Regions from separate parts of the Arthrobacter sp. Dra40 genome, predicted to be linked through region 1. Evidence: riboswitches for the same ligand, from Rfam matches in the RefSeq annotation. Region 1 holds a riboswitch; each other region holds the start of a gene.
What was found. Region 1 has a riboswitch for S-adenosylmethionine ahead of AC5RWT_RS17320 (methionine ABC transporter ATP-binding protein). Riboswitches for the same ligand answer to the same signal wherever they lie in the genome.
Positions count from the first base shown of each region.

Region 2: another riboswitch for S-adenosylmethionine. It lies ahead of AC5RWT_RS31890 (bifunctional o-acetylhomoserine/o-acetylserine sulfhydrylase); the one in region 1 lies ahead of AC5RWT_RS17320 (methionine ABC transporter ATP-binding protein).
Region 3: another riboswitch for S-adenosylmethionine. It lies ahead of AC5RWT_RS13345 (flavin reductase family protein); the one in region 1 lies ahead of AC5RWT_RS17320 (methionine ABC transporter ATP-binding protein).

Region 1 covers NZ_JBNHHB010000042.1:5,737-9,668, forward strand. The annotation lists gene AC5RWT_RS17310 (MetQ/NlpA family ABC transporter substrate-binding protein) at 1-763, opposite strand, end outside; gene AC5RWT_RS17315 (methionine ABC transporter permease) at 794-1,486, opposite strand; gene AC5RWT_RS17320 (methionine ABC transporter ATP-binding protein) at 1,483-2,541, opposite strand; SAM riboswitch class I at 2,655-2,746, opposite strand; gene AC5RWT_RS17325 (LLM class flavin-dependent oxidoreductase) at 2,828-3,932, opposite strand, start outside.
Region 2 covers NZ_JBNHHB010000224.1:117-4,048, forward strand. The annotation lists partial or broken gene AC5RWT_RS31885 (VOC family protein) at 1-292, opposite strand, end outside; SAM riboswitch class IV at 564-677, shown strand; gene AC5RWT_RS31890 (bifunctional o-acetylhomoserine/o-acetylserine sulfhydrylase) at 745-2,070, shown strand; gene metX (homoserine O-acetyltransferase MetX) at 2,151-3,221, shown strand; gene AC5RWT_RS31900 (winged helix DNA-binding domain-containing protein) at 3,365-3,932, opposite strand, start outside.
Region 3 covers NZ_JBNHHB010000025.1:49,760-53,691, reverse strand. The annotation lists gene AC5RWT_RS13350 (aldo/keto reductase) at 27-1,064, shown strand; gene AC5RWT_RS13345 (flavin reductase family protein) at 1,098-1,604, opposite strand; SAM riboswitch class IV at 1,646-1,760, opposite strand; gene AC5RWT_RS13340 (prephenate dehydratase) at 1,823-2,692, opposite strand; gene AC5RWT_RS13335 (hypothetical protein) at 2,795-3,022, opposite strand; gene AC5RWT_RS13330 (hypothetical protein) at 3,297-3,749, shown strand; gene AC5RWT_RS13325 (amino acid ABC transporter ATP-binding protein) at 3,766-3,932, opposite strand, start outside.

The DNA of each region.
Region 1 (3,932 bases):
TGGGTGCCGCCGGGAACAGAATGCCCTTGTCGCGGCCGATCTTGCCGGCGTCGAACTGGGAAACGTATCCGATGGCCACGTCGACCGAATCGAGCATGCGCGGCATCGCCAACAGATCGGCTTCCTTCAGGACGAAACCACGCGGATTTCCGGTGACATCACGGATCTTTGCGGTGCGCGGCTCGACCGCCGGATCCAGTTCCAGCAGCCCCTCGCGTTGCAGCAGCCAGAGCGCCTGGCCCTGATTGGCCGCATCGTTCGGAAGCAGCAGGACCGCACCCCGGGGCAGACTCTCGATCGACTCGTAGCGGGTGGAGTACAGCCCGAAGCCCCACTGGAAGAGCTCCACCGTAGGCGTCAGTTCAACGCCGCTGGCATCCGCCGACTGCTGCATGTACCACTGGTGCTCGAAAATGGTGGCGTGGAACTGGCCCTCGGCCACGGCGCGATTCGCCTGGATCGGGTCCTGCAGCCCCACGGCCTCGATCTCGACACCGTAGTCCGGCGAGATCTCCTCGGCGACGAACTTGAGGATCTTCTCCTCGCCGGCCATCGCCGGTTCAAAGTGAACCTTCAGTGGCGAGGTGACCTCGCCGTCGGCCGCGGCGGCGATGGCCGGCCGGGACTGCTGCTGCACCAGCAGCAGTCCCAGAACCAAGGCGACGACGGCGGCGACCGCCGCAATGCTCCATGGCAGGGCGGTCGACTGTTTGCGCAGTGTGAAGCCGTGGTCGTGGCCGGACCCGGCGGAAGGGGTACTCATGATGTGATGCTCCTGGATGTCAAGGGGAAGCTAGGGGCGCAGCAACGCGCGGGAGATGCGGTCGCCGGCGAACTGCACCAGCTGGACCGTGATGATGAGGACAACGATGGTGGCAGCCATGACATGGGTGTCGAACCGCTGGTAGCCGTAGGTGACCGCCAAGTAGCCGATGCCGCCGGCGCCGATCGTTCCGGCAATGGCGGAGTATTCGATCATCGAAATGGTGTTCAGCGTGATCGCCGAGGTCAGGCCCGGCAGCGCCTCGCGCAGCTGAGTCTGGAGGATGATCTGCCCGGTGGAGCTGCCGGTGACCAGGCCCACGGCCATGTTTTCGCGCGGCAGGTCGTTCAGCGCGTTCTGCACCAGGCGGGCGAAGAACGGAATGCCGGCCAGCGTCATCGGGACCACAGCCGCGGCAATGCCGATGGTCGTTCCGGTCACCCACTTGGTCAGCGGGATGATCGCTGCCATCAGCACCAGGAACGGCAGCGAGCGTCCCATGTTGACCAGCCAGCTGACCACACCGTGCAGGCGCGGCCGCGGAAACAGCCCGCGGCCGTCAGTGTTGTACAGCAGCACGCCGGTGGCTCCGCCGACCAGAATCACCAGGGCCATCACAATGCCGACCATCGCCCAGGTTTCGCCGTAGGCCGGCAGCAGCAGGGCGGGCAAGTCCGTCCAGGGCGTGTCCAGCCCCACGGCTGCGGTTTCGGCGGGCCTCATGCGCGAACCTCGATTTTCTCGTTCCTTGCGTGTTCGTTCACGGCAGACGGCGGCACAGTCGGCCGTGCGATGCCTGCCGCCCGCGGTTCCGCGACCAGGCCCAGCTGCTCCAGATAGGCGCGGACCTCGGCCTCCGGGCGGCCGGCGACACCGATTTCGGCGCGGCCCAAGACGGATTCGCCATGAGCTTCCACCGAACCTCCTAGCAGCGCCACTCGCACACTCAGGCCGGTGGACAGCCGCGTCAGCCATTCCGGGTCCACCGGGCCGTGCCGGTAGGAGAGGGACAGCGCGTAGTCGAAGCCGGCCGGCAGGGGCAGCGCCCGCACGGGCAGCAGTTGGCGCCCGGCGCCCGAGGCCGGGTCGGCCACAAGCGCGCCGATCGGCCCGTACTCCGAAACCCGGCCGCCGGACAGCACGGCGACCTGGTCAGCGACGTGGCGCACCACGTCCATCTCATGAGTGATCAGGATGACGGACAGCCCCAGCTCAGTGCGGACGTCGTCCAACAGGTCCAGGATCTGCTGGGTGGATTCAGGGTCCAGGCCGGACGTCGATTCGTCGGAGAGCAGGATCCGGGGCCGAAGTGCCAGCGCCCGGGCGATGCCGACCCGCTGCTTCTGGCCGCCGGACAGCTGGCCGGGGTAGGCGTTGGCCTTGTGCAGCAGGCCCACACGGTCCAGCAGTTCGGCCACGCGGTCCTCCATCTGGGCGTGCACCACGCCCAGGTTGCGCAGCGGCAGCGCAACATTCTCGGCCACCGTCATCCGGCGCAGCAGCGCCGAGTGCTGAAAGATGGTGCCGATGGCGCGGCGTTCGCTGCGCAGCGCCTGACCGGAGAGCGCAGACAGATCGCGGCCGTCCACCAGCACCTGGCCGGAAGTGGGCTTTTCCAACAGCGAGATGCAATGGGAGAGGGTGGTCTTGCCGGCGCCGGAAGAGCCGACGATGGCGGTGATCGCCCCCTGCTCGATGGTCAGGTCGATGCCCTTGAGTACCTCGACCGTCCCGTGCCGGGTGCCAAAGCTTTTGTACAGATTACGGATTTCAATCATTGCGGGCCGCCCGCGGTATGACGTTTCATGCTGCTCCTCAAGGTCGGGGAGCCCCGGGCACAGCCGATCACGGCGCGCAGAAATAACGCAGCCGGCTCCGTTCCGGCCCGGGTTCTCCATCGGTCCTGGCGTTAGCACCGTGCGGCAGTTGCCGGGGTTGCTGCGGCGTCATCGAGCCAGATCTCTCAGCCGCTCTGGATGGTTTTTCCCGACGGCGGTGGGCCGGCCCCGCGAGGGGCGGCGCACCGCCGTCGTGGTTCAGTTGGTTCTCAGCTGACCGCTGAGGTCAGCGGACCAGGGAGTTGTGCAGCCGGAAGCCAGCAGCCTTGTGACTCTCCGGCAGCTTGTCGCCGCGGCCGAAGAGCTTGTTGCGCAGCGTGCCCGGCGCGTACTCCGTGGGGTAGGCGCCCAGCTTCTGCAGCTCCGGCACCACGTATTCTACGATGTCCTCGAACGTGCCCGGGGTGATGGCGTAGGCCAGGTTGAAGCCGTCCACGTCGGTCTCTTCGACCCACTCCACCAACTTGGCTGCCACGTCCTTGCCGGAACCGACCGTGATCGGGCCGAAGCCGCCGACGCCGACCCATTCGGCCAGTTGGCGGATGGTCCATGGCTTGCCGCTGTCGCCGGAGGCCTTCTGGAAGGTTTCCACCGAGGACTGAATGGCGTTGGACTTCACGTTCTCGCCGATCACGTCGTCCGGGCCGTAGGTGGACAGGTCCACGCCCATCCAGCCCGAAATCAGGGCCAGCGCGCCGTTGACGTCCGCGTAGGACTTATAATCCTCGAACTTGGCCTGGGCGGTGGCGTCGTCCGGCCCGGTCACCACGGTCTGCATGGCGTAAATGCGGACGTCGTAGCGGCCCCGGCCAGCGGCCTCAGCGGCGTCGCGGATCTTCTTCACCGCCGCCGCGAGCATTTCCTTAGTGGGGCAGGTGACGAACACGGCTTCGGCGTTCTCCGCGGCGAACTGGGTGCCGCGCTTGGAGGCGCCCGCCTGGAAGATCACCGGGGTGCGCTGCGGGCTCGGCTCGGTGATCGCGATCCCCGGCACCTTGAAGTACTTGCCCTCGTGGCGGATTTCGTGGACCTTCGCGGGGTCGGTGAAAACGCCTGACTCGCGGTCCTTGACCACCGCGTCGTCTTCCCACGAACCCTCGAGCAGCTTGTAGATGACCTCGAGGTATTCGTCGGCGTGGTTGTAACGCTCGTCGTGCTCCAACTGGTCTTCCTGGCCCATGTTGCGGGCGGCCGAGGGCAGGTAGCCGGTCACCACGTTCCAGCCGACGCGGCCGTTGGTCAGGTGGTCCAGCGTGGCCAGGCGGCGGGCAAACGGGTACGGGTGCTCATAGGCGGTGCCCGCGGTGACACCGAAACCGAGGTTCTCGGTG
Region 2 (3,932 bases), on a different contig from region 1:
CGAACGGGGTCAGATCCCCGACCTCCACGCACCAACCCATCCAGCCGCCGCCGGCTTCGGACCGTGCACGGACCGCCTGGCCGAAGGGGGCCTTGTCCGACGCGGGGTGGTCCAGGACCTCCACGACCTCCAGGTAGTGGTGGTCGGTGAGGGGGAAGATCATATTGCGGGTGCCGAAGCGGGGATGCACCCCGCCCTTGACTGCGTCGATGCCCAGAGCTGCGGCTATCCGCTCTGAAGTGGCAGCCAGACCGTCGGGTTCAGCAGCATAGGAAACATGGTCGAAGCGCATGGCTATATCTTGGCACTTTGTGAACCCGCTCTCGACTTAGGGTGACCTAAGTCACTCGGTTGTCGCTGCGGCTCTTCACCATAGGTCATGAGCAAAGCGGGCAGCCATGGCACGGCCTCAAACAGGGGAGAAGCTCTGCCGTGCGCGCCCCAAAGTGCGGGGAGCGGCCCAGCCGCGCCCGCCCCCACGATGCGGGGAAAGGCTGTGCCGCGGCCGGTCATAAGGTGTCACATTCTTGCGGCTGGACGCCTGGCCACGGACACTGGAAGCAGGTCATGAGTGCCAGCGTGAAACCCCGGTTTGCTGGCCGGCAACCCTCCAACCGCGTGGGGTGCCCCGGGTGAAGACCAGGCAGCCGCCATGAGGCGGTGCGCAAGCGCGGGTCACACCCGGGATAGACATGCCGGCACGGCCGGATCCCGGATGACCCCTTCCACTGAAGGAGTTGCACCATGTCCACTGCAGATTGGTCCTTTGAGACCCGTCAGATTCACGTAGGCCAGGAGCCGGATGCCGCAACAGGCGCCCGGGCCCTGCCGATCTACCAGACAACCTCGTTCGTCTTCCCCAGCACGCAGAGCGCCGCGGACCGCTTTGCCTTGTCCGAACTGTCGCCTATCTACACCAGGATCGGCAACCCCACCAGCGAGGCAGTCGAGACCCGGATCGCGAACCTCGAAGGCGGCGTCGGCGCCCTGCTGCTCGCCTCGGGACAGGCAGCATCAACCTTCTCCATCCTGAACCTCGCCGAGGCCGGCGACCATATCGTGGCCAGTCCCAGCCTGTACGGCGGCACCTACAACCTGCTCCGCACCACGCTGCCCAAGTTCGGCATCGACGTCACCTTCGTCGAGGATCCGGACAACCTGCAGCAGTGGCGCGACGCTGTGAAACCGAACACCAAAGCGTTCTTCGGCGAGGTCGTCTCCAATCCGCGCCAGGACGTGCTGGACCTGGAGGGCGTCAGCGCCATCGCCCATGAGAACGGTGTGCCGCTGATTGTCGATAACACGTTGGCAACCCCGTACCTGATCCGCCCGATTGAGTGGGGTGCTGACATCGTGCTCCATTCGGCCACCAAGTACCTCGGCGGCCACGGGACCGCCATCGGCGGGGTGATCGTGGATGGCGGCACCTTCGACTTCGCCGCGGACCCCGGCAAGTTCCCGGGCTTCAACACTCCGGACGAGACCTACAACGGGTTGATCTTCGCCCGCGACCTGGGGGTCAACGGTGCCTTGGGTGCCAACCTGGCCTACATCCTCAAGGCCAGGGTGCAGTTGCTGCGCGATCTGGGGTCCGCCATTTCGCCGTTCAATGCGTTCCTGATCGCCCAGGGACTGGAGACGCTGAGCCTGCGCGTGGAGCGGCACGTGGCGAACGCGCAGAAGGTCGCCGAATTCCTGGAAGGGCACGACGACGTTACCTCCGTCGCGTACCTCGGCCTGCCCTCGAGCCCGTGGTACGACCGCGGCCGCAAGTACGGTCCGAAGGGCACCGGCGCCATCGTTTCCTTCGAGATCAAGGGCGGCATCGAAGCCGGCAAGCGCTTTGTGGACGGCCTTGAACTGCATTCGCACGTGGCCAACCTGGGCGATGTCCGCTCGCTGGTGATCCACCCGGCGTCGACCACCCACGCCCAGCTCTCGGCCTCGGAGCGGCTCGCCGCCGGGGTGACGGACGGGCTGGTCCGGCTGTCGGTGGGCATCGAGAACGTCAACGACATCATCGCCGACCTGGAGGCCGGTTTCCGCGCCGCCAAGGGTGCGGACGACTAGGCAAGCAGGTAGAGCGCAGCGTGACGATAGTGCAACCGCAGGAACTGGTGGAACAGGCGACGGACGGCCTTCTGCGCCGGATGCCTCTTGGCGCCCTGGAACTGGAGGCCGGCGGCTATCTGCCCGAGGTGGTCCTCGGCTATGAAACCTGGGGCACCTTGAATGCGGACGCGTCCAACGCTGTCCTGATCGAACACGCCCTGACCGGCAGCACGCATGTCGCGCGCGGTTACTCCGACGAGGACGGCTGGTGGGATGATCTGGTGGGTCCCGGTGCCACGATCGACACGGAGCGCTATTTCGTAGTGGCCGCCAACATGGTTGGCGGCTGCTACGGCTCCACCGGCCCCGCGTCCCCCGCGCCGGACGGGACACCGTGGGGGTCACGGTTTCCGTTCGTCACGATCCGCGATTCGGTCCGGGCCGAAGCGCGCCTGGCCGACGCGCTGGGCATCCGGCGCTGGCACACAGTACTCGGCGGGTCGATGGGTGGCGCCCGCGCGCTTGAATGGGCGGTAACGTTCCCGGAGCGCACAGCCCGGTGCGCAGTCCTGTCGTGCGGCGCCGCGAGCACCGCTGAGCAAATTGCCTTCGCGCAGGCGCAGGTCGCCGCCATCCGGCTGGACCCGCACTTCGCCGGCGGCGACTTTTACGACGGTCCTGCTCCCGAGGCCGGACTCGGCATTGCCCGGCGCATTGCGCACATCAACTACCGCGCAGAGCCGGAGCTGGAGTACCGGTTCGGACGCAGGCCGCAGGCGGAGGAGCAGCCGTTCGGCGGTATCACGCCGTCCGCACGTGGCCGCTATGCAGTGGAAAGCTACCTCGACTACCAAGCGGACAAGCTCGTCGCGCGCTTTGACGCCAACAGCTACATCCTGCTCACCGAGGCCCTGGTCAGCCACGACATTGCCCGGGGCCGGGGCTCACTCGAGCAGACGCTCGGCGGCCTCACCGAAACGCAGTTCTTCATCGCCGCCGTGGATTCCGATCGCCTGTACTTTCCCGAACAGTCGCGGCAGCTGGCCGAGGCGCTGCCCGGGGCAGTCAAGGTCCACACCATTGAAACGCCGCTGGGCCACGACGGCTTCCTCACCGATATCCACCAGCTGCATGAGGCCCTCACCGAGGCGTTCTTCGCGCCCGCCTAATGGTTCGTCCCGCCAACCTGAAAGCTGCATGAGTACGACGGCGGGGTCCGCCATCAGGGCGGATCCCCGCCCGTGTCCGGGATGAGGTTGAGGGGACGGTCAAGCCACATCGAGCGGGGCATCGGATCAGGTTGAACGGGACGTCAGATCAGTTCGATCGTGACCGGCCGCCGCAGAAATGCTGCGTAGCGTTCCACGGCCAAGCCCACGGCGTGTCGCTCCGACTCAGTGAATGACCGCAGCGGCCTGAGCCGCAGCTGCGCCGCGCCGGGCCCGAGCACGTGTTTCCAGTTGGCCACCATCTTCCCGTCCAGCAGCAGCACGTGCATCGGCACCGTACTACTGAGAGCTGCCGGGGCAGCGCCGTCGAGATAGCCGCGGGTCTTGGAGTAGCCCATCACATATTCGTCGTAGCACTGGATCAGGTCAGCCCGGGGCAGTTCATCATTGGCAACGGCCGTACTTCCGGCTGTTCCGGCGGCCGGGGAATACCAGAGCTGTACGCCCTCGGCTTCGGTCCGTTCGAGTCCGTCGTGGCCGCCGGCTTCCAAGCCGCGCGCGATGTCAGCCTGTGGAAGGTTGGACCAGTCGGAGCAGTCCTTCACGGCCGCTGGTCCGCGGCTGGCGAAGTACCGGGCGGTCAACTGTGACAGTGCTGCGTCGCGGTCGAAATCCGCCGGCAGCGGCGGTACCCGCTCGTCGAAGGACGCG
Region 3 (3,932 bases), on a different contig from region 1:
ACCCTGCCCAGAGAGGGGACACATCAATGGACGACGCCGGATCGCGCCTCATTTTCGGCTGCATGGGTTTGGGCGGTGGCTGGGGGAGCGGACCGCTGGAAGCGGCTGACGTTGCCGCAGCGCATGCCGCCGTGGACGCGGCCCTGGAAACCGGAATCAAAACTTTTGACCACGCCGATATTTACGCCCGCGGCAAGGCCGAGGCTGCCTTCGGGCGGGTACTAACCGAACGTCCGGAGCTGCGGGAGTTAGTCTACCTGCAGAGCAAATGCGGCATCGTGTTGCCCTCTCCCGGTATGGCAGGACATTACGACTCGTCCCGCCGCGCGATCCTGGCCCGCACCGAGGAGACCCTGCGCCGGCTGCATGTCGACCACCTGGACACACTGCTGATTCACCGCCCGGACCCGCTGGCCCCGGTCGAAGAGATAGCCAGGGCCTTCAACGAACTCCGGATGGCCGGAAAGGTTGGCCGTCTTGGTGTCTCCAATATGTCAGGCGAACAAATGCGCTGGCTGCAGTCGGCGCTGGACGAGCCGCTGGCCGTGAACCAACTGGAGATGAGTTTGTACCGGCGGGACTGGCTGGAGTCCGGCGTGCTGGTGAACCATCCGGACGGAACGGGCATCAGCTTCCCGCACGGCACACTGGAATACTGCGCAGCCAACGGAGTGCAGCTTCAGGCCTGGGGGTCCCTGGCCCAGGGCCGCTACAGCGGGCGTGCCGGCCTGACCGAGACGGTGCGCGGTCAAGGGAGCTCCGCGGCCGGGAGCCCGCAGGATACCGCCGGGGAGGATGGGGCTGCCGGCACCGGTACTACCGCCGCGGCGGACGCTTCAGCCGCAGCCCTGGTCGCCGAACTTGCCAAGGACAAGGGCTGCACTTTGGAAGCCGTGGTGCTGGGCTGGCTGCTGCGCCATCCGGCGGGCATCCGCCCTGTCGTGGGTACCAGCAGCCCTGACCGGATCAGGGCCTGCGCCGAGGCAGAGGCAGTCGGGGAGGCGATGACGCGCCAGGAATGGTACGCCCTGTGGGTGGCGGCACGCGGGCGTCCCCTGCCCTGAGCCTTCCGCTTCTCCCGCGCCCAGACCTGGTCTCTAGACGAGGACGGGCTGCTTCAGCCGCCGGAAGACGGAGTCGTGGAAAACCAGCGGCTCATGAGTACCGTCATGGGTGGACAAGCCGTGCACCTCCAGCAGCACGACGTGGTGATCACCGGCCGGAACTTCTTGGTGCACTGAGCAGTCCAGCCACAGCGCCGCGTCGTTCAGAAAGAGGGCTCCCGGGTCGGTGCTGTGCAGGCTGAGGCCGGCGAAACGGTCGCCGTTCTTCGAGGCGATCTGGCGGCAGACGCCGTCGTGCTCCGTGCCCAGCACCGAGACGCCGATTCGTTCTGCCCCGCGGAGCAAAGGCCAGGTGCGGGACGTATTCTGCACGGCAAACATGACCAGCGGCGGCTCGAGCGAAACCCCGACCGTGAAGGAAGAAGCGACGATGCCTTGGGGCGCGCCGTCGACGATCGCGCACAGTGCGGCGATGCCCGACGGGAAGCGGCCGAAGGCGGAGCGGAGGGTATTGGGTGTCAGGTCATAATGGAGCGACATGGCCGTCCTTGAAGCTAGGGCGCATCCGCTGCTGCGGGGAGTACGCGTACTTGCTCGCCGACAAACCCGGCGGGCCGAATCATCACCTGGAGCACCCCGCTACGGTAGAGGGTTGCCGGCCAACCAGCCAGGGCTGTGCAGTTGGCGCTCTTGATTCGCTTCCACGCTAAGAGCCGGACGGGGGCCGCGTCAAACCCCGGTAACAGTTCGTCAAGATGTCATGATCCGTCGACGCCGGCACGGACCGTACGCCGGCGGAACGGGTGCGCCGGGTAGACGCCCAGCAGTCGGATTTCCGTGGTGAAGAAGTCCAGTTCCTCGAAGGCGTGGACCATTGCCTGATCTTCGGGGTGGCCTTCCACATCCACCATGAACACGGTGGCAGCGAACTCGCCGCCCACCATGTAGCTCTCCAGCCGGGTCATGTTGATCCCGTTGGTGGCGAACCCACCGAGAGCTTTGTACAGGGCCGACGGCACGTTCCGCACCCGGAAAACAAAGCTGGTCACGGCCGGACCGGGCAGCTCCTCCCGGGTCGGTACGGGCCGGCGGTCGGCCAGCACCACAAACCGGGTGGTGTTCGTGGGATCGTCCTCGACTTCTTCCGCGAAGACCTCCAGGCCATAGAGCTCGGCAGCCATCGGCGGCGCCAGGGAGACCTTGGTCGGGTCGTTCCACTCCGCCACCTCGCGCGCCGAACCGGCGGTGTCGCCGGCGATCACCGGCGTCAAGCCAAGCCGACGGATGAGGTTACGGCACTGGCCCAGCGCGTGAATGTGGCTATGCACCTCGCGGGCCTGCTCCACAGTCGCTCCGGGTACGCCCAGGAGGCTGAAGCGGATCGGCAGGAAAAACTCCTCCACGATCTGCAGGGTGGACTTGGGCAACAGCGCGTGGATGTCCGCTACCCGGCCGGCGATTGAATTATCGATGGGAATCATGGCCAGTTCGGCCGTGCCGCTTGTGACGGCGGCGAAGGCGTCCTCAAAGCTGGCGCACGGCACGGCCTCCCAGCCGGGGCGCACCTCAAGGCACGCCATGTGGGAGTTCGAACCGGGTTCACCTTGGTACGCAATAGCTGGAGCCATGGGCGAAATTATCCCACCGGGGCCGCCCGGCGCTTCATTCCGGGGCTTGGCCTGGCGTCACAAAAGCGCGGCAGCCGGTGCAGGGAGCCGGCTGCCGGACTTTTAGGCCAGCTGGGATTCCTGCGTGATGCCGTAGGGCACGTCCTCGCTCAGTTCCACGGTGAACTGCCCGGGGCCGGTGCGGGTAACGAGGATGCCGCACTCGCCGTCGATGGCCGCGATTTTTTGCAGCTCTTCTACCGCGGCATTGAGGAGGTCGTCGGCCTCGGAAGCCGTGTGTGCCGTCAAGGACTTGGAGGCCCAGGACGCGGGAGCCAAGGAAGTGGCCATGGTTCTGCCTTTCGTGACCGGAAACTGCCGCAGAGGAGAAAGCGCGGGAACGCAGCGTCAAGTCGGAACGATCGTGCCATGCGGAACGGTGCATGGAACTTTACATTCTGCCATCCCAATGGACATCAGATGAATTTTAAGGCGGCGTGGCGTTCCGCACGCAGGGAGGACCGGGCCGTCCCGCGGCCTTGTGGCGGGCAGCCGGGCCGCGGCCATGCCGAACAAGAAGAGGGTGGACGTAACGGGGCAGGTCGGGAGCCCGATAGTGGGAAGCATGAACTACCGCTATATTCCGCCAGCTGCTGCCCTGACCATGTGGGGCACCGTCCTCTTCGTTGCGGGAGGGGTGATGAGTGCCTGGATGTCAGCGTCGGCAGTCCGGGAGTCGTTCCTGGATGCCACCAGCATGTTTTACAGCTCGGACGCAGATGTGTATTCGGGTCTTGCGGTGCTGTTCGCCCTGATCTCGATCGCAGGCTTCGCGCTGTTGGCAGGAGGCGTTTCCCGCGCCACGAAGCGCGCTGACCAGCGGTACGACGCGTGGTTCCGCACACTGCAACCCGGCCAACTCCAGCCGGCAGGAGCCCACGTGTCCGCGCCAGGCCCGGCCGAGGCCACCCCGGCCTTGTCCGCGCCAGGCCCGGCCGTGGCCGCCCCCAGCCCTAACCGGAAACAGCCAGCGGCGGTCATTCCGCCCCTGCCGCCCCGGGGTCCGTCGCTGCCTTAGGCGCTTTTTCCACAGCCTAAAAGGGGTTCAGCAGCCGGTGGACGAACTGCCGGGTCCGCTCTTCCTGCGGTTCGCGCAGCACCTGTTCGGGGTGCCCTCGTTCCACCACCACGCCGCCGTCCATGAACACCACTTCGCTGGCCACTTCACGGGCGAAGGCCAGTTCGTGGGTGACAAGGGCCA